Linked DNA regions of Peribacillus sp. FSL E2-0218. Each later gene encodes a partner of the first gene's protein in a complex. Links are inferred from orthologs where the notes say so. Each region holds a gene or a part of one and is shown on either strand. Other genes may lie near its edges. The genes, in order: accD and accB.

The links.
Region 2: the proteins of accD (region 1) and accB are in contact, whole or in part, in a solved structure (PDB 8UXZ), measured with the Escherichia coli proteins. The link is inferred for Peribacillus sp. FSL E2-0218 from one-to-one orthologs.

Annotation. Positions count from the first base shown.
Region 1 is NZ_CP150304.1:3,653,147-3,662,374, forward strand. What follows is about bases 5,530-8,364. They hold accD (acetyl-CoA carboxylase, carboxyltransferase subunit beta), read right to left. Parts: upstream 7,462-8,364; coding sequence 6,598-7,461; downstream 5,530-6,597. Other genes in these bases: accA (acetyl-CoA carboxylase carboxyl transferase subunit alpha), read right to left, coding at 5,603-6,601; MHI53_RS17610 (GntR family transcriptional regulator), read right to left, coding at 7,552-8,181; MHI53_RS17615 (malic enzyme-like NAD(P)-binding protein), read right to left, coding at 8,187-8,364. Outside these bases: aceA (isocitrate lyase), read right to left, coding at 1-45; aceB (malate synthase A), read right to left, coding at 83-1,675; MHI53_RS17585 (FxsA family protein), read right to left, coding at 2,017-2,409; pyk (pyruvate kinase), read right to left, coding at 2,491-4,251; pfkA (6-phosphofructokinase), read right to left, coding at 4,371-5,330; more of MHI53_RS17615, read right to left, coding at 8,365-9,228.
Region 2 is NZ_CP150304.1:3,255,234-3,264,604, reverse strand. What follows is about bases 3,493-6,470. They hold accB (acetyl-CoA carboxylase biotin carboxyl carrier protein), read left to right. Parts: upstream 3,493-4,724; coding sequence 4,725-5,216; downstream 5,217-6,470. Other genes in these bases: accC (acetyl-CoA carboxylase biotin carboxylase subunit), read left to right, coding at 5,231-6,470; MHI53_RS15655 (SpoIIIAH-like family protein), read left to right, coding at 3,511-4,128; spoIIIAG (stage III sporulation protein AG), read left to right, coding at 3,493-3,496. Outside these bases: stage III sporulation protein SpoIIIAB, read left to right, coding at 1-325; spoIIIAC (stage III sporulation protein AC), read left to right, coding at 346-549; spoIIIAD (stage III sporulation protein AD), read left to right, coding at 557-952; spoIIIAE (stage III sporulation protein AE), read left to right, coding at 986-2,194; spoIIIAF (stage III sporulation protein AF), read left to right, coding at 2,211-2,819; more of spoIIIAG, read left to right, coding at 2,828-3,492; more of accC, read left to right, coding at 6,471-6,583; MHI53_RS15640 (Asp23/Gls24 family envelope stress response protein), read left to right, coding at 6,612-7,025; transcription antitermination factor NusB, read left to right, coding at 7,476-7,868; bifunctional methylenetetrahydrofolate dehydrogenase/methenyltetrahydrofolate cyclohydrolase FolD, read left to right, coding at 7,939-8,814; xseA (exodeoxyribonuclease VII large subunit), read left to right, coding at 8,965-9,371. UniProt on the Escherichia coli protein: This protein is a component of the acetyl coenzyme A carboxylase complex; first, biotin carboxylase catalyzes the carboxylation of the carrier protein and then the transcarboxylase transfers the carboxyl group to form malonyl-CoA.

The DNA.
Region 1 (9,228 bases):
GTTTTCCCAGCTTTGTTGTAATTGTTGCACTCTTTCATTCGTCATTGTCATTTCCCCCTGTTTTATATGAGTATTTTAAAAATTAAGATAATTGCTCGTATGCCGGATTGGTTAAGAAATCAGCAAACTCATCAGCTACAATCAATTCTTCAAATAGTTTAGTAGCTTCTGCGAACTTTCCTGTTTGGAAGGTTTCTTCCCCTACCTCCGTTTTAATGGCCGCCAATTCCTCTGCTTTGATTTGGTGGAATAATGCCTCGTCTATGTTCCTGCCATCATCGAGAATCCCTTTTGGATGGCGGATCCATTGCCAAACTTGAGCTCTTGAAATTTCAGCCGTCGCTGCATCTTCCATTAAGTTATTAATCGGAGCTGCCCCTCTGCCGCTTAACCAAGAGGCAATATATTGGATGCCTACATTAATGTTCGTCCTCAATCCTGCTTCAGTGATGGTTCCTTCGGGTACTGCGAGTAACTCTTGCGCCGTTACATGGACATCTTCACGTTTCCGGTAAATTTGGTTCGGTTTCGGTACAAGCAGGTCAAATACTTCTTTCGCCGTACTTACCATACCTGGATGCGCCACCCAGGTTCCATCGTGCCCGTCCCTTGCCTCGCGCTCCTTATCGGCACGGACTTTCGCAAAAGCCTCGTCATTCTTGACCGGATCATTTTTCACCGGGATTTGTGCGGCCATTCCGCCGATAGCCGGAGCATTTCGAGTGTGGCATGTTTTGATAGCCAATAAAGAATATGCCCTCATGTTCGGTACAGTCATCGTGACCTGAAGGCGATCAGGGAATATGACATCATCCGAGTGACGGAATTTTTTCAGGAAACTAAAGATATAATCCCAGCGTCCACAGTTCAGGCCAGCCGAATGCTCTTTCAGCTCGTACAGAATTTCGTCCATTTCAAATGCGGCAAGAATCGTTTCAATCAACACCGTAGCCTTGATGGTTCCTTGCGGGATTCTCAAATCGTTCTGTGCATATACGAAAATATCATTCCATAGTCTTGCTTCCAGATGGCTTTCCATTTTGGGCAGGTAGAAATATGGGCCGCTTTGTTTTTCCATCAATGCTTTAGCGTTATGGTAGAAGTAAAGGCCAAAGTCAAAAATGCTAGCTGATATTGGCTGTCCATCCAAAAGAACATGTTTTTCTTCTAAATGCCAGCCGCGGGGCCTTATCTTCAGTACAGCTGTTTTTCCCTTTAATTCATATACTTTCCCATTTTGATTATCGAATGAAATGGTACCCCTGATTGCATCGCGCAAATTCAGCTGACCATCCAGGCAATTTTCCCAAGTGGGTGAGTTGGCGTCTTCAAAGTCGGCCATAAAAACATTGGCACCGGAATTCATCGCATTGATGATCATCTTACGGTCGACTGGCCCGGTAATTTCAACCCTGCGGTCTTGCAGGTCGTGCGGGAGTGGGGCAATGGTCCAATCACTTTCGCGAACATGCTTCGTTTCTTCAAGGAAATCAGGGAGCTTGCCTTGATTCAAGTCTTCTTGAACGCTAAGGCGCCGTTCTAGAAGTTCCTTTCTTCTTTCACCGAAATGCCGCTCGATCCTTTCAATGAATTGTAGAGCTTCCGCTGTAAGTATTTGTTCATATCCCGGCTTAACGTTGCCTGTAATTTGTAAGCCTTTTGCTTCCGTAATCATGTTGCCTCTCCACTTCCTTTCCAATTCCCCTATGTTATAATACAGTTGTTTCATTTCCTGTTTGTATTATATAACACGTTGTATAAATTTGTCACCAGTTTTTTCTAAAAAATTCAGAAAAATGAGAACAAGGTAAAAAAAGCCTCTTTTATCAACGTTTCCACTAGGCGTTTCCCCACTATTCAGCCATTCCATGTCATTCTTTAGCGGTGAAAACAGAGCGCGATTCCTCCCATGAAATAAAAAAACATCCCTGGAGATACTCCGGGATGCTTTCATTGATTTCCTTTCCCAAAAATAAAAAGGCTGTTTAAAAGCGTGAGCCCTTAAACAGCCTTATATTACTTATGCCGGATGACGGTGACTTTTCCTTTGTTCATCCTGTTCATAAAAAAACGGATAACAATCGGTTTGAGGAGATTCCGGGTTGGCGGAAACACAAGGATCAATCCCATGATATCCGAGATGAGACCTGGGGACAGCAGCAGGGCAGCTCCGATAAAAATACAGATCCCATCAATGATTTCATTTCCAGGCATCATTCCATAACGGATCTGTTCCTGTGCCTTTCTCCAGGTTTCCATCCCTTGCTTTTTAGCAAGATAGGCTCCGATTAAACCAGTGGCTATGATCAGGAACAACGTAGGCCAAAAGCCAATCACCTTTCCTGACAGCAATAGGACAATGATTTCAACGACCGGCATCGCAATGATAAAGAATAAAAAATATCTCATTTACTTTCCTCCTGCACAGCCCATTTCTGGTACGGTACACCCATCTTACCTCATCGGCTGGAATGAGCCAAAAATTTCATTCTATAAAACGTTGGCATGTCCATCATAAATGACGCCACGGCCTGAATCGACAGTTACTCTTTGTCCATCCTTGAAGGCTTTGGTCGCGTCTTCAGCGCCCACGATGACAGGAATGCCCAGAGTGACGCCCACGACAGCGGCATGACTTGTCAATCCGCCTTCTTCGGTAATCAATGCTGCACATTTTTCAATGGCCGGCATCATATCCCGATCGGAACCGATCGTAACCAATACGGATCCTTCCGTTACTTTTTCCAAAGCTTCCTTGGCATTCTTCGCTATGACCACTTGGCCTTTTGCGGATTTCCTGCCGATTCCTTGCGCCTTCAAAAGAACCTCTCCCAATACATGAATCTTCATCAGGTTAGTCGTACCCGTTTCACCGACAGGGACGCCGGCAGTTATGACCACTAAGTCTCCATGTGATACTAAACCTGAGTGCAGGCTTTCATCGATCGCCGTTTGAAGCATTTCATCCGTAGTTGTCGCCTTAGGTCCGATTTGCGGATAAACTCCCCAAGCTAACGCAAGGCTTCTAGAAACATGGTCATTGGACGTAACCGCAATGATTGGTGCTTTAGGGCGATATTTAGAAATCATCCTTGCCGTATGACCGCTTTCGGTAGGCGTGATGATCGCTCCGGCATTAAGATTAAGTGCAGTATGGGCAACCGACTGACCGATGGCATCCGTGACATTATGACGGTTCACTTTACTTCTGATTGATAATATATCCCGATAATTAAGCGCTGATTCAGCACGTGATGCTATGTTGTGCATCGTTTGCACCGCTTCTACAGGATAAGTTCCCGCAGCTGTTTCTCCTGACAGCATGATGGCATCCGTTCCATCAAAGATGGCGTTGGCGACGTCACTTGCTTCAGCCCGTGTCGGCCTTGGGTTACGCTGCATGGAATCAAGCATTTGTGTAGCCGTAATGACCGGTTTTCCGGCGTTGTTGCACTTTTTGATCATTTGCTTTTGGACTAGCGGCACTTCTTCAGCAGGAATTTCCACACCCAAGTCTCCGCGAGCCACCATCAAGCCATCTGAAACTTCGAGGATTTCATCAAGACGGTCGACGCCTTCCTGGTTTTCGATTTTAGGGATGATTTGAATATGCTCCGCTCCATTTTGCTGCAGTAATTCACGCACTTCAAGGACGTCGGAGGCTCTCCGTACAAATGATGCCGCGACAAAATCGATACCCTGTCCTATCCCAAACAAGATATCCTGTTCGTCTTTTTCCGTGATGCCTGGCAGATTGACCGAGACACCCGGCACATTGACACCTTTTTTGTTCTTCAGGGTACCGCTATTCAATATTTTTGTATGGATTTCTTTTCTTGCTTCATCAATCTTCAATACTTCAAGACCGATCAATCCATCATCCAACAGGATTTTCGATCCGGTGTGGACATCATGAAGAAGTCCTTCATAAGTAATGGAAAATTTCTCTGGCGTTCCAAGCACTTCCGTCATGGAAATGATGACTTCGTTACCGGCTACTAGCTCCATGGAATCGTTCTCCATGTTATTGGTGCGTATTTCAGGTCCTTTTGTGTCCAGCAGGATCGCTACCTGTTTCCCTGATTTTTCGCTAGCTTCCCTTATGTTGCTGATTCTGGCGGCATGTTCTTCATGATTGCCATGAGAAAAGTTAAGCCTAGCCACATTCATCCCCGCTTCTATTAATTGAACCAGCTTTTCGATGCTTTCACTTGCGGGGCCGATCGTACAAACAATCTTGGTTTTTCGCATGGTGTGCTCCTCCTTGAAAACTCGCCGCCTGTCCAACTTATGGAGACAGGGGCGTAGTGTAATGTGTCTCTACTTTTTTACGGAATTCTTCAATCTGTTCATTGGACGATACTGATTGCCTAGATGGATAGTTCGGACGATAAATCATACATTTTCTTGTCGATTGTATGCTGTTTACCTAGGACATCGATGATACCATGGTCGACAAGTCGATTCTGTTCTATCCCGACAGCCCGGCCCCCTTTGCCCTCCAAAAGCAATTCCACGGCTCTGGCACCGAGTCTGCTTGCCAGGACACGGTCGTTTGCGGAAGGAGATCCGCCCCGCTGAACATGGCCAAGAACCGTCACGCGTGTTTCGACTCCTGCCTTTTCCTCAATTTTCCTGGAAACATCGACAGCACTCCCGACACCTTCCGCAACGATGATGATACTATGTTTTTTGCCGCGTTCATGCCCGCGATTCAACTTCCCGACCAAATCATCCATATCGTAATCATACTCCGGGCAAAGGATCGTTTCCGCCCCTCCGGCCAGTCCGGCCCAAAGTGCGATATCCCCAGCATTTCTTCCCATTACTTCAACGACATAAGTGCGTTCATGAGAAGTCGCCGTATCACGGATTTTATCGATGGCATCAATGACGGTATTCAGAGCCGTATCGAAGCCGATCGTAAAGTCTGTCCCAGGTATGTCATTATCAATCGTTCCTGGAACCCCTATACAAGGAAAGCCCCTTTCAGTCAATGCCTTGGCTCCCATGTAAGAACCATCGCCGCCTATTACGACAAGGCCCTCGATCCCAAATTTATTCAATTGTTCTATTCCCTTTAGCTGGCCCTCCTCTGTCTTGAAATCGAGACAGCGAGCTGTATGTAGCATCGTACCCCCGCGATGGATGATATCACCGACAGATCCAAGTTCAAGCTGCCTTATATCCCCATTAATCAGCCCCTGATAGCCATGATAAATCCCAAAGACCTCCATTTCATGAAAAATGGCTTTCCGGACAACCGCTCGGACTGCCGCATTCATGCCTGGAGAATCTCCTCCGCTTGTCAATACACCTATTCTTTTCATAAATGTCACCTCTCTACAACACTAATCAAATTTAAGCCCTTATATACCATTGTACCCTTTTTCAAGCTTCAATAAGCAGTAACTATTTCAACTTATGGTCACTTGATGTTATTAGACTAACCGATTCTGTTCAGAAATTGAAGTAATATGGCGCAAATCTTTACATTCTTCATACAATCATAGCTTTAGGGTTGGCCACCGACGTACCACTCCGTTGGAAAGGCTGAAAAAACGTGTTGCCCCAGGCAGCACGTTTTTTCCTTTACAGATGTTTATGAATGCTGTTTTACGTCCTCAGGTTTCCCCTCAGATTGTTTTGCGAATTCATATTCACCGATTTTCTTGAATTTCATGTAACGTTGGTTGATGAGATCTTCACTTTTCAATGGGAGGAGCTCATTAAATGAACGTTTCAAGGTTTCCTTTATGGCTTCTGCCTGAACATTTGCATTCCGGTGGGCGCCGCCTTTTACTTCCGGGATGATTTCATCGATGACCCCTAAGCGATTCAGGTCAGGAGCCGTAATCTGCATCGATTCAGCAGCTCTTTTAGCCTGGGAAGCATCCTTCCATAATAACGCAGCAGCCCCTTCAGGAGAAATGACCGAGTATGTTGAATTCTCAAGCATGAAAATCCGATCTCCAACTCCAAGTGCCAAGGCACCGCCACTTCCGCCTTCGCCGATGACGATGCTGATGACCGGCACCTTCAGCCCGGCCATTTCAAAAAGGTTTTTAGCAATGGCTTCGCTTTGACCGCGTTCTTCTGCAGCCTTCCCAGGGAATGCTCCCTTCGTGTCGATGAAGCAAATGATCGGCCGATTGAATTTTTCCGCCTGTTTCATCAAGCGCAGCGCTTTTCGATAGCCCTCTGGATGGGGCATGCCAAAGTTACGACGGATATTCTCCTTCGTATCCTTGCCGCGCTGATGACCGATGACGGTCACGGACCGCCCATCGAACTGGGCGATGCCAGCGACAATCGCCTCATCGTCCCCATAATAACGGTCACCATGAAACTCGATGAAGTCATTGAATAATAACGGGATGTAATCAAGCGTTGTCGGGCGGGCCGGATGACGGGCAATCTGCACTCGATCCCACGGTTTTAAATGATCATAAATATCCGCTTCCAGCTTTTCCAAACGTTTTTCCAGGGTTTCGATCTCAACCGTAAGATCCACGTCAGCATTTTTCGTAAGTGCCTTCAGCTCTTTAATTTTATTTCTCAGTTCCGTAACGGGACGCTCGAACTCTAATTCATATATCATGACCATTCACCACCCGGGGCATGGATTTTTAGGATCGTCGTCAAGGTTTCTTTCAATTCAGTACGCTTAACGACCGCATCCAATTGGCCGTGCTTCATCAGAAACTCGGCCGTTTGGAAGTCTTCTGGAAGTTCTTCATGGATCGTCTGTTCAATGATCCTGCGCCCGGCAAAACCGATCAAGGCACCCGGTTCAGCTAGGTTAATATCACCAAGTGAAGCGAAGCTTGCCGAAACACCGCCCGTAGTTGGGTGGGTCATCATCGATACGATCAAGCCGCCTTCATTGCTGAACATCTTGAGGGCAGCGCTTGTCTTGGCCATCTGCATCAAGCTCAGTACGCCTTCCTGCATCCGGGCGCCGCCAGATGCTGTAAATATGATGAACGGGATCTTCAATTCACCTGCGCGTTCGATGGCACGGGTAATTTTTTCGCCAACGACCGACCCCATGCTTCCCATCCGGAAATTGGAATCCATGATGGCTGTCGACACTTGGTACCCATTGATGGTCCCCACTCCTGTAACGACCGCCTCGTTAATTTTGGCCTTCTTTTTATCCTTCTCCAATTTGTCCAAGTAATCCGGGAATCCAAGCGGATTGACGGATATCATTTCTTTATCGAATTCCTTGAAACTGCCGGCATCAAATAAACATTCGATTCGTTCATGTGAAGACATCGAATGATGGAACCCGCAGTGGAGGCAGACTTTCTTGTTTTTCAATAATTCTTTTGTATACATGATTTTTTTACAGCCGGGGCATTTAGTCATAATTCCTTCTGGTACATCTTGTTTCTCCCGATCTAAAGGAACCGTTGCATATTTCTTCTTAGACTTCGCAAATAGCTCTTTAAGCAAGCTTAATCCTCCCTTTACCACCAATTATCTGTTTTATGATACTTGGTACAAACTATATCAGAAATGAAATCAGTATCGTGTAAAAAGGTGTCACTCGTCCTTCGACATATTTCTGATTCTAATAAGATACGTTTCGATAGCTTTTTCTTCATCCCGTTCGAGCAAATATGTAAGAAGTGACAGATAATCTTCTTTTTCCACATTACCCAGCACCATCTCTGATGTTCTAGCATAGCTGTTGACAATGCGCCAGATTCTTTCCAGTAATCGGTTTCGGTTCAATATCGCAATTCTTAAGAAGAAGTCGTCATCACGGAACTCCTCCGCTTTGACCCAGCTCACCAGCCGCTTGATTTCTTCGGCCGTTGTGAAGAAAGCGACGATCCTCAAACAGTCGATTTCAATCAACCGTTTCGTCTCAGCCAAATCTTCTTGTACCTTTTTGTCTTGCAAAAAAAAGGTTCCCAGAAGCTCGACTAGCTTATGCTCCTGGAAATCCCTGATAAACGTCCCTTCACCACGCCTCGTCTCTATCAATCCTAATAGCTCCAAGGCACGCAATGCCTCACGGACTGAGGAACGGCCGACATTCAAACGATCCGACAGCTCCCTTTCCGAGGGGATTTTATCCCCTGGCAAGAGGCTGTCCGCTTCAATCATTCTACGAAGGCTCTCAACGACATCGAGATAAATTTTGGATGAAGAAGTACGATCCTTCAAATTAATTATTCCTCACTTTTTCCAATGATCGCTAATTTCCTTGTTTTTTCTTTAATTTCCTCAGGATCGACATGAATTCTGGCCACTCCCGTTTCCATTGCTGCCTTCGCAACAGCAGAGGCAACGGCAGGAGCCACCCTCTCATCAAAAGGAGCAGGAATCACATAATCTTCATTCAGCTCATGTTCTTGTATTAAACCGGCAATAGCCTTTACAGCCGCCACCTTCATCTTTTCATTGATATGTGTCGCACGTACATCCAATGCTCCGCGGAAAATCCCCGGGAATGCAAGAACGTTATTAACCTGATTCGGGAAATCCGAACGACCCGTACCTACCACTCTTGCACCTGCAGCTTTCGCATCTTCAGGCATGATTTCCGGATCCGGATTGGCCATCGCAAAGATGATCGCATCCCGGTTCATCGTTGAAACCATTTCTTTAGTCAATGCACCTGCGGCAGAAACGCCGATAAACACATCAGCGTCATGGATGACCGCTTCCAAAGGTCCTGAAACCTTATTTCGATTGGTCACTTTGGCCACTTGTTCCTTGATATCATTCATGCCTGTCGAACGGCCCTCATAAATGGCACCTTTCGTATCACACATGATGATGTCACGAACGCCATAGCTATAAAGCAATTTAATGATGGCGATGCCGGCAGCTCCAGCCCCATTCGCCACCACTTTTATTTCTGATATCGATTTATTGACAAGACGTAATGCATTTACAAGACCGGCAACAGTTACAATCGCTGTACCGTGCTGATCATCATGAAAAACAGGGATGTTCATTTCTTTCTTGAGCCGTTCTTCGATTTCAAAGCAATTCGGTGCAGCGATGTCCTCTAGATTGACTCCTCCGAATGTTGGCTCGAGTAATTTAACGGTCTCTACAATTTTATCCACATCCGTCGTTTTTAAACAAATTGGAAAAGAGTCCACTCCCGCAAAGCTTTTAAATAAAACGGCTTTACCTTCCATGACTGGTAAAGCGGCCTCCGGACCTATGTTCCCAAGCCCCAGCACAGCCGTCCCATCGGAA
Region 2 (9,371 bases), 400 kb from region 1 along the record:
GACAAATCCATTATCCAAATTTTTCGAAACATTCGCCAATCGGCTCAAGTCAGGTGAGACCACCGTCAAGGAAGCATGGGATGAGAGCTTGAAGAAAATATGGAAATCCCTGGCCTTGAAGCAGGGGGAGTTCGAGATCCTTTCACAGTTCGGGGAGACGCTTGGGAAAAGCGATAGGCATCATCAACAAAAACAGATCATGCTGACGATGGCACATTTGGAACGGGAAGAGAGCGATGCACTCGAACGACAGGGAAAATATGAAAAAATGATGAAAAGTCTTGGTTTTCTAACTGGATTGTTATTGATCATTTTGCTGATGTAGTTTATGTGGGGGGAATGAAAATGGGCATTGATGTGGACATCATATTCAAAATAGCGGGTGTGGGGCTTGTTGTAGCATTTCTTCATACGATACTCGACCAGGTCGGGAAGAAGGAGTATGCCCAGTGGGTGACACTTTTCGGATTCATCTATATTTTATTCATGGTCGCATCCGTAGTGGAGGACTTATTCCAAAAAATTAAATCTGTATTCCTATTTCAGTAAGGGGGGATTGGCGATTGAAATCATAAAAATCGTAGCCATTGCCCTGGTTGCCACCTTTCTGGCCTTGATCGTCAAGGAGCAAAAACCAAATTTGGCATTCCTGCTTATCGTTTTTGTAGGGTGCTCCATTTTTCTTTTTCTGGCAGATAAAATATACGAGATCATTTTAATGTTAGAGAAAATCGCAGTTAATGCCAATGTAAATACGGTCTATCTGGAGACCATCTTAAAAATAATCGGAATTGCCTATATTGCTGAGTTCGCCTCGCAAATTACAAAAGATGCCGGGCAGGGCTCGCTCGCTTCAAAAATAGAATTGAGCGGGAAAATCCTGATCCTGGCGATGGCAATTCCAATATTGACGGTCATTATCGAAACGATCATTCAGATGCTCCCGAGTTAATGGATGATTCCTACTAGTCAATGAGGTGAATGTATGAAGCAGCGGATGCCTTACTTATCGATCCTATTCATTTTACTCTTTTTTTTGCATACATCTATTGGACAAGCTGCCGAAAATCCTGAAAATACAGAAAGCGTTCAAGAGCCGATCATGCAGTCCGAACTGGTACAAGCCCAAATAGAAAGACTGGGGGTTGATGAGCTTAAACAATATTGGGATGACATTGTCACGGAATATGGCGGATTCTTACCGGAAAGCCAGAAAGGGAGTTTCATGGATTTTGTAAGCGGGGATAAGAAATTCTCCTTTGACCAGTGGCTGAAGGGCATCACAAAATTCGTTTTTCATGAGCTGCTCGTCAACGGCAAGCTGCTGGGCTCTCTTATCCTGTTAACTGTTTTCAGCATGTTTTTGCAGAATTTGCAGAATGCGTTCGAGCAAAGTTCCGTGAGTAAGGTCGCTTATGCAATCGTTTATATGGTGCTTATCATTCTGGCGCTCAACAGTTTCCATGTCGCGATCGAATATACAAAAGACACGATAGATTTGATGATTTCCTTTTTGATGGCGCTCATCCCGCTTCTTTTGGCTTTGATAGCTGCGTCAGGCGGGCTTATATCAGCGGCCTTCTTTCATCCGGTCTTAATGTTTTTAATGAACACAAGCGGCATCCTGGTGCAATTCATCGTTCTCCCCTTATTATTCTTTGCAGCGATTTTGAGCATCGTCAGCACGCTGACCGAACATTACAAAGTAACACAGCTCGCCCAGCTTCTCCGTAACTTTGCCATCGGCATCCTTGGAGCGTTCATGACCATATTCCTTGGCGTCATTTCCGTTCAAGGGGCATCCTCCGCTGTAGCGGACGGGGTTACGATCAGAACGGCCAAATTCGTGACAGGTAACTTCATACCAGTAATCGGGCGCATGTTCACTGATGCAACGGATACGGTCATCAGTGCCTCCGTCCTTCTGAAAAATACGGTGGGCTTATCGGGCGTCATCATATTGCTGCTCATCACGACCTTTCCAGCGATAAAAATCCTGATGATTTCTTTTGTCTATAAACTGGCAGCCAGTCTTTTGCAGCCGCTTGGCGGCGGTCCGGTAATAAAATGCCTCGACATCATCAGTAAAAGCATGATTTATATTTTTGCCGCCTTGGCGATCGTATCACTCATGTTCTTTTTAAGTATCACCGTAATTATTGCCTCTGGAAACATTACACTGATGGTTCGTTAGAAAGGAGGAGGGCTTGGTGAGTTTTTTAGCTGGCTGGGTATCCAATATCATTGTGTTCGTTTTGCTTGCCACAGTAATCGATATGCTCCTTCCCAATTCAGCCTTGCAGAAATATGCCAAAATGGTCATCGGACTTTTATTGATTGCGATCATCATCACTCCTATATTGGGGTTATTCAATAAGGATTTCGATGAAATATTATCTGCCGCGACGAGCGAATTTGAAAATCAGAAAAAAAAAGATTTGGGAAATTTGACAGAAATGAAGAAAAAAGAAATACAAGCTACCCAGGGTGCATATATTTTAAAACAAATGGCTGTTGACTTAAAGGCAGATGTGGAAGAGGAGCTGATGAAGGATTATAACATGAAGATCAGTGCGATTGATGTTGCCGTCAAGAATGAGGAAAAACCAAGCGTGGAAGATTTGCAAAATATCAACATTTCTTTGGAAAAGGCAGAAGGGAAAGAAGACACTTCGATAGAGGCTGTTGCAAAAATCGATATTAACGCAGAGAGGCCATCACCTTCGAACGATGCCAATCTGGATGCGGTCAAAAGTTTTCTGGCAACAAGTTGGTCTGTCGATAAAGAGATCATTGAAATCGCCGGGGAAAGGAAGTGACTTAAGTATTGAACAAAGACAAAGGTCCATTATCCTGGCTGCAAAAACTATTGAATAAGGATCCTGACCAAAAAGAGCCGAAGGAAAAAAAACCTTCCCTGTATGTCTATGCTTTAATCGTTGTCCTTTTGGGAGCGGGGATCATGATGGCAGGTAATCTGTTGACCACCAACCAGACGGGACAAACATCCGACGTGAAGACGGTATTCAATAACAAGCAAGAAGAAAAGGATGATGTCGAAACATTCGGTCAGAAAAATCAATCCGAATTCAAGAACACGAAGGATTATGAAATATACCTTCAAAATGAAATGAAGGAAGCGTTGGAATCGATAACGGGAGTCAAGGATGTAAAAGTCGTAATCTACGTGGATGCATCCGAGAAAAAAGTATATGAAAGAAATAAAGTCACCCAAAAGCAGGTCACGCAAGAAACCGATCAGGAAGGCGGCAAAAGGACGGTCGAGGATACATCGGTGGATGAACAACTAGTTTTAGTCAAAAGCGGCGAAAAAGAAGGGCCGATCATTTCCGAAACAAAGAAACCTATTGTAAGGGGAGTCCTTGTAGTCGCTAAAGGAGCCGAAAACATTCAAATCAAAAAGTGGATCGTCGAAGCTGTCACACGATCACTTGATGTACCGAGTCACAGGGTTTCTGTCATGCCTAAAAAATAAGGGGGAAAATTATCATGTTATTAAAAAAGCAAACGGTTTGGTTATTGACTATGCTAAGTCTGGTCGTTGTCCTTTCAGTCTATTATTTAACCGCTCCTGAAGAAAATGCTGCCGATATGACGGCAACGGAGCAAGCGGAAAAGGCGGAAAATAAGGCGGAAAATAAGGCAGAAAACAAAACGGAAATGAAAACAGACAACAAAGCTGACACAAAAGGTGAAAGCAAAGGGAATAAAGAATCGTCCAAAAATGCAGAAGGTTCATCTGTAACGATAGCATCAGGGGATGAATTCGAATCATTAAGGATGCAGATCGAGGATGAACGCGCAAAGCTGAATGAAGAATTGACAGAAAAGATGGGCAATACAGACCTTTCGGCTGAAGAAAGAGACGAAGCGTATGCTAAAATCGAACAATTAAGTGAAACGAAGGTTAAAGAAAATATCATTGAAAACTTAATTGTGGCCATGGATTATAATGCTGCATTGGTTCGCGTCGATGGTACGGATGTTAAGGTAAGTGTCAAGGCTGATAAACAAACAAAAACAGAAGCCAACAACATTATCCGCCTGGTCCGCAAAGAAGTGAGCGATGCACAAAATGTAGTGGTCGATTTCCAACCTGAAAAATAATCTCAAATCAGAAGGAAACTCTGATACACAACAGCTCTAGTTTGAAGGTCTCCCTTTATAAAAAAAGGGATTTTTTTTTTGTCTTTTTCTCGTTAGTGCATCAGGAGTAAATTTTAGAGGAAAAGCTTTTTTATGCCATTTGATAGTGGGAAATCAACCAGGTATAAAGAATATACTTTTCTAAAATAGTAATATAAAGGGGAGTAACTGTTACTCCAGAAGGATAATCGCTGAAATATCCAGGTAAATGCAAAGGAAATGAAGGGTAAAGAATTCACAATATTATAATAAAGGTGTAGAATGGAAGTATGGATATCAACTTGCAACTAATCTATCATTGAATTTGTATAAGCTAATATTGTATGATGTTAGAAGCTGGTCATAAACTTTTCAATTCTCTACAGGAAACAATATTTTGGGAAAGTGAAATTTCTGTTATAAAACAGGTAGCGTGAATTCGCTTTCGGATGGAGGACCGGCTTCATCTTGCAGAATTGGACAAGATAGAGATAAGCTGAGGGTAAGAGGGTATAAGATGTTACATAAAATATTATTGCCTCACAAACTCATATTAAATTAGACAAGGGGTGCACAAAATGAAAGTGCAAGAAATTCGTGAAATCATCAAGCTAGTCGATCAATCCAATATAAGTGAATTCGTTTATGAAAATGAAGGAACGAAAATTAAATTAAAGAAAACTGAAACGGTTACAGCCATCCAGCCGGCAATTTCTCTGGACGCCCTTCAAGCCAATGCAGCTGTCGAGGTTAAGCCTGCCGCTGCTCCTGAGGCGGTAAAAGCTGTTGAACCGGCAGCACCGGCTCCTGCCGTCTCTGAACGGGAAAATTTACATAAGATCACATCTCCTATGGTAGGGACATTTTACCAATCACCTGCACCGGATTCTCCGGCCTACGTAAAAGCGGGCGATAAAGTGACAACGGATTCGATTGTCTGCATCGTCGAGGCGATGAAACTCTTCAATGAAATCGAAGCCGAAGTTAGCGGTGAAGTCGTTGAAGTCCTTGTAAAAGAAGGACAACTTGTAGAATATGGTCAACCATTATTTTTAGTAAAGCCGGAATGAGGAGCTGTTTCTAAATGATTAAAAAGGTATTAATTGCCAATCGAGGCGAAATTGCTGTCCGAATCATCCGGGCATGCAAGGAGCTGGGGATTGAGACTGTAGCGGTTTATTCGGAAGCTGACAAAGAAGCCCTTCATGTCCAAATTGCCGATGAAGCCTATTGCATCGGTCCCAAACTATCCAAAGACAGTTATTTAAATACAACGAACATCATCAGTACGGCCAAGAAAACGGGATCGGATGCGATTCACCCTGGATATGGTTTCCTTGCTGAAAATGCGAATTTTGCGGAGCTTTGCCGTGAATGCAATATCATATTCATCGGTCCTAGCCCTGAAGCGATCAATAAAATGGGAACTAAGGACGTGGCAAGGGAAACGATGCGAAAAGCTGGGGTTCCGATCGTTCCCGGTTCCAAAGGCATCATCAAAGATACCGATGAGGGAGTGGCCCTTGCCAATGAAATGGGCTACCCAGTCATCATCAAAGCCACTGCCGGCGGCGGCGGTAAAGGGATCCGGGTCGCAAGGACCGAAGAAGATCTCATCAAGGGCATTAACATCACGCAACAGGAAGCCGCGACGGCATTCGGCAATCCGGGTGTTTATATTGAAAAATTCATTGAGGATTTCCGTCATGTTGAAATTCAAGTCATGGCCGATAACCATGGCAATGCCATCCATTTAGGTGAGCGTGACTGTTCCATTCAACGACGCTTGCAAAAGCTGGTTGAAGAAACTCCATCTCCGGCACTGGATGGTGAAACACGTGCGGAAATGGGGCAGGCTGCAGTTACGGCGGCTCTTGCGGTTAATTATTCAGGAGCCGGTACCGTCGAATTTATTTATGACTATGTGAATAGAAAATACTACTTTATGGAAATGAATACACGTATCCAGGTTGAACACCCAGTCACGGAAATGGTGACAGGAGTGGATTTGATCAAAGAACAAATCAAAGTCGCTTCAGGTGATAAACTATCCCTTTCACAAGAGGATGTAACGTTTAACGGCTGGTCCATCGAATGCCGGATCAATGCGGAAAACCCAGAAAAGAATTTTATGCCTTCAGCTGGAAAAATACACATGTATTTACCTCCAGGAGGGTATGGAGTAAGGGTGGACTCCGCAGCATACCCAGGGTACTCGATACCGCCATATTATGATTCCATGATTGCTAAATTGATTGTCCATGCACCGACAAGAGAAGAAGCGATCGAGAAAATGAAGCGCGCTTTAGGTGAGTTTGTCATTGAAGGAATCAGCACAACCATTCCGTTCCATATTAAGCTGCTTCAGCATGAACAATTCGTATCGGGAGAATTTAATACCAAATTCCTTGAAATATATGATGTAATGAACTCATAATGTAAAGGAAGACAGGAGGTGCTTTTGAATGAGTGAAATGGAAGGCCAATTACTCGAAATGAATGATTTTAATAGTGGACTAGGCAAAGTGGAGATTGCACCTGAGGTGATTGAGGTAATTGCGGGCATTGCTGCATCGGAAGTTGAAGGTGTTGCACATATGCGCGGTAATTTCGCTACTGGTGTAGTTGAAAAGCTTGGTAAAAAGAACCACGGTAAGGGTGTTAAAGTGGACTTGACGGGAGAATCGATCAAAGTCGAACTTTATTGCGTCATGAAATTTGGTGTTTCAATTCCGAAAGTTGCCCAAGAAGTGCAAGACAACATTCGTGAAGCCTTGTTGAACATGACGGCCATCGATGCTGGTGAAGTGAACATCCATGTAGTGGGCATAGCATTTGAAAACGCGAAGCAAGAAGCGGATTACGAACAAGAAGTGTAAGTGGCACCATTCGATTCACACCTGCAGAAACCCGGCAAAAAGCCGGGTTTTTGTTTGTTTGGATGCCGGCTCAATGATTGCATCGCTATTCATCCGGGCTGGACTGATAATATTATGGTAAATGAACATAATAAGGCGGTGTCTGGAAGTTTCCCTTTAATTCAAGGGTGATTTCTGTTATTGTGTAAAAGGTGAAATATGAGCATGAAAGCCAGGCAAGCACTTTTTTTGGCACATTCAAATGATTGAATCGTGTTTTCTTGCTGGAAAAGATCGGGGGATGATAGGTTAATCAAGGTGATTATGCCTTTTTCTCCTTTGATTTTGTGAAAAGCAGCTGAAATACGGAAAAACACGCTGTAAATCTTAATGTTTTTGAAAAAAAGTTATTTAATGTTCGTTTGTTCTGGCGTTTTCATATATAATAGTAGATGTTAAAGGAGTAAGATTATGAAAAGAAGAGTAGCCCGTGAAAAATCCCTTCAAGCACTATATCAGATCGATATTGCCAAGTCGGGTGCCGAAGAAGCAATGGAAAGCGTATTGGATGGCGCTCCTACTGATGAATATTTCAAGAAATTAGTCATGGGGATTACGGAAAATCGAGAACAGCTTGATGGAATGATCAGGGACAATTTAGAGAACTGGACGCTGGAAAGATTAGCGAACATTGATCGGAATTTACTGCGAATCGCGATTTATGAAATGGTTCACAGTGAAGATGTGCCTGTAAGTGTCGCAATGAATGAAGCTATTGAAATTGCTAAGAAATTCGGTGATGATCAATCAAGCAGCTTTGTGAATGCCGTTTTATCCAAAGTGAAGGTGAAAAGCGACAGCTAAGGCTGCAGTCTAAAGCCATGAATCTCCCGGCAATTTCTTTAGCAAAAATTAACTTGGGAGGAATATACACATGTCAGCTCAAATCATTAATGGTAAAGAAATTGCAGAGGCAGTTAGGCAGGAAATCAGCAAGGAAGTTCAACATTTACGTGAAAAAGATATGGTCCCGGGTTTGGCTGTCATTCTCGTCGGTGATAACCAAGCCTCACAGACTTATGTACGTAATAAGCAAAAAGCCTGTGAAGACGTGGGGATGCATTCCGTTTTGATCAAAAAGCCTGCAGATCTATCTCAGGAGGAATTAATGCAGAGCATCAATGAACTGAACCAGGATGAAAGCATCCATGGCATATTGGTGCAGCTGCCATTGCCAGGGCATATTTCTGAAAAGGCGATCATCGAAGCGATTTCCCCGGAAAAGGATGTGGATGGGTTCCATCCGATTAACATTGGGCGGATGATGACTGGTCAGGATGCTTTCTTACCTTGTACGCCATACGGGATTATGGTGATGCTTGAGCATATCGGCTATGAGCTTGAAGGAAAGCATGTGGTCATTGTCGGAAGAAGCAATATCGTCGGGAAACCAGCCGGACAATTGTTTTTAAATGCGAACGCAACCGTTACATACTGTCATTCTAAGACAAAGGATCTTGCGTATTTCACCAAGCAAGCCGATGTGGTCGTGGCAGCTGTCGGTAAGAGGGATACGATCACAAGTGATCATATTAAAGAAGGTGCGGTCGTCATTGATGTTGGGATGAACAGGAATGATGAAGGAAAGCTTTGCGGTGATGTGGCGTTTGAAGAAGTGAAAAACAAGGCTTCATACATTACCCCTGTTCCTAAAGGCGTCGGTCCCATGACGATTACGATGCTTATGAAGAATACGGTCAAATCTGCTCAAAAAACATTTGAACAGAGAAAATCAGCATTAAAAAGCTGAAAAAAGCGTTAAAACATTTAAAGAAGCGGACCTCTTGTTTTATAATAACGGGAGACCGCTTTTTTCCATTCATAAATTTTAATGACGTATTACGTGTAACCTATAGGTGAGCTTTCTTTATATCCGATTCCCGTCGGAAGGAGACATGATATGAGTAACCAGCAATATTTGAGCGTGTCGGCATTAACGAAGTACATTAAAAGGAAGTTTGACGTCGACCCCCATTTACAAAATGTGTACATAAAAGGTGAAATTTCGAATTTTAAACAACATACGAGCGGACATATGTATTTTACGCTCAAGGATGAAAAGGCCCGCCTCCTCTCCGTTATGTTTGCCGCTAATTCCAAGGGGATGAAATTCATGCCCGAAAATGGAATGAAGGTACTTGTAAAGGGTGATATTTCATTATATGAAGCGAGCGGACAGTATCAGCTTTATGTGAAAAGCATGGCCCCGGACGGAGTGGGCGATTTGTATCTGGCTTATGAGCAGCTGAAGAAAAAGCTGGAAGCGGCAGGGTTGTTTTTGGCCGAACATAAGAAAATGATTCCACA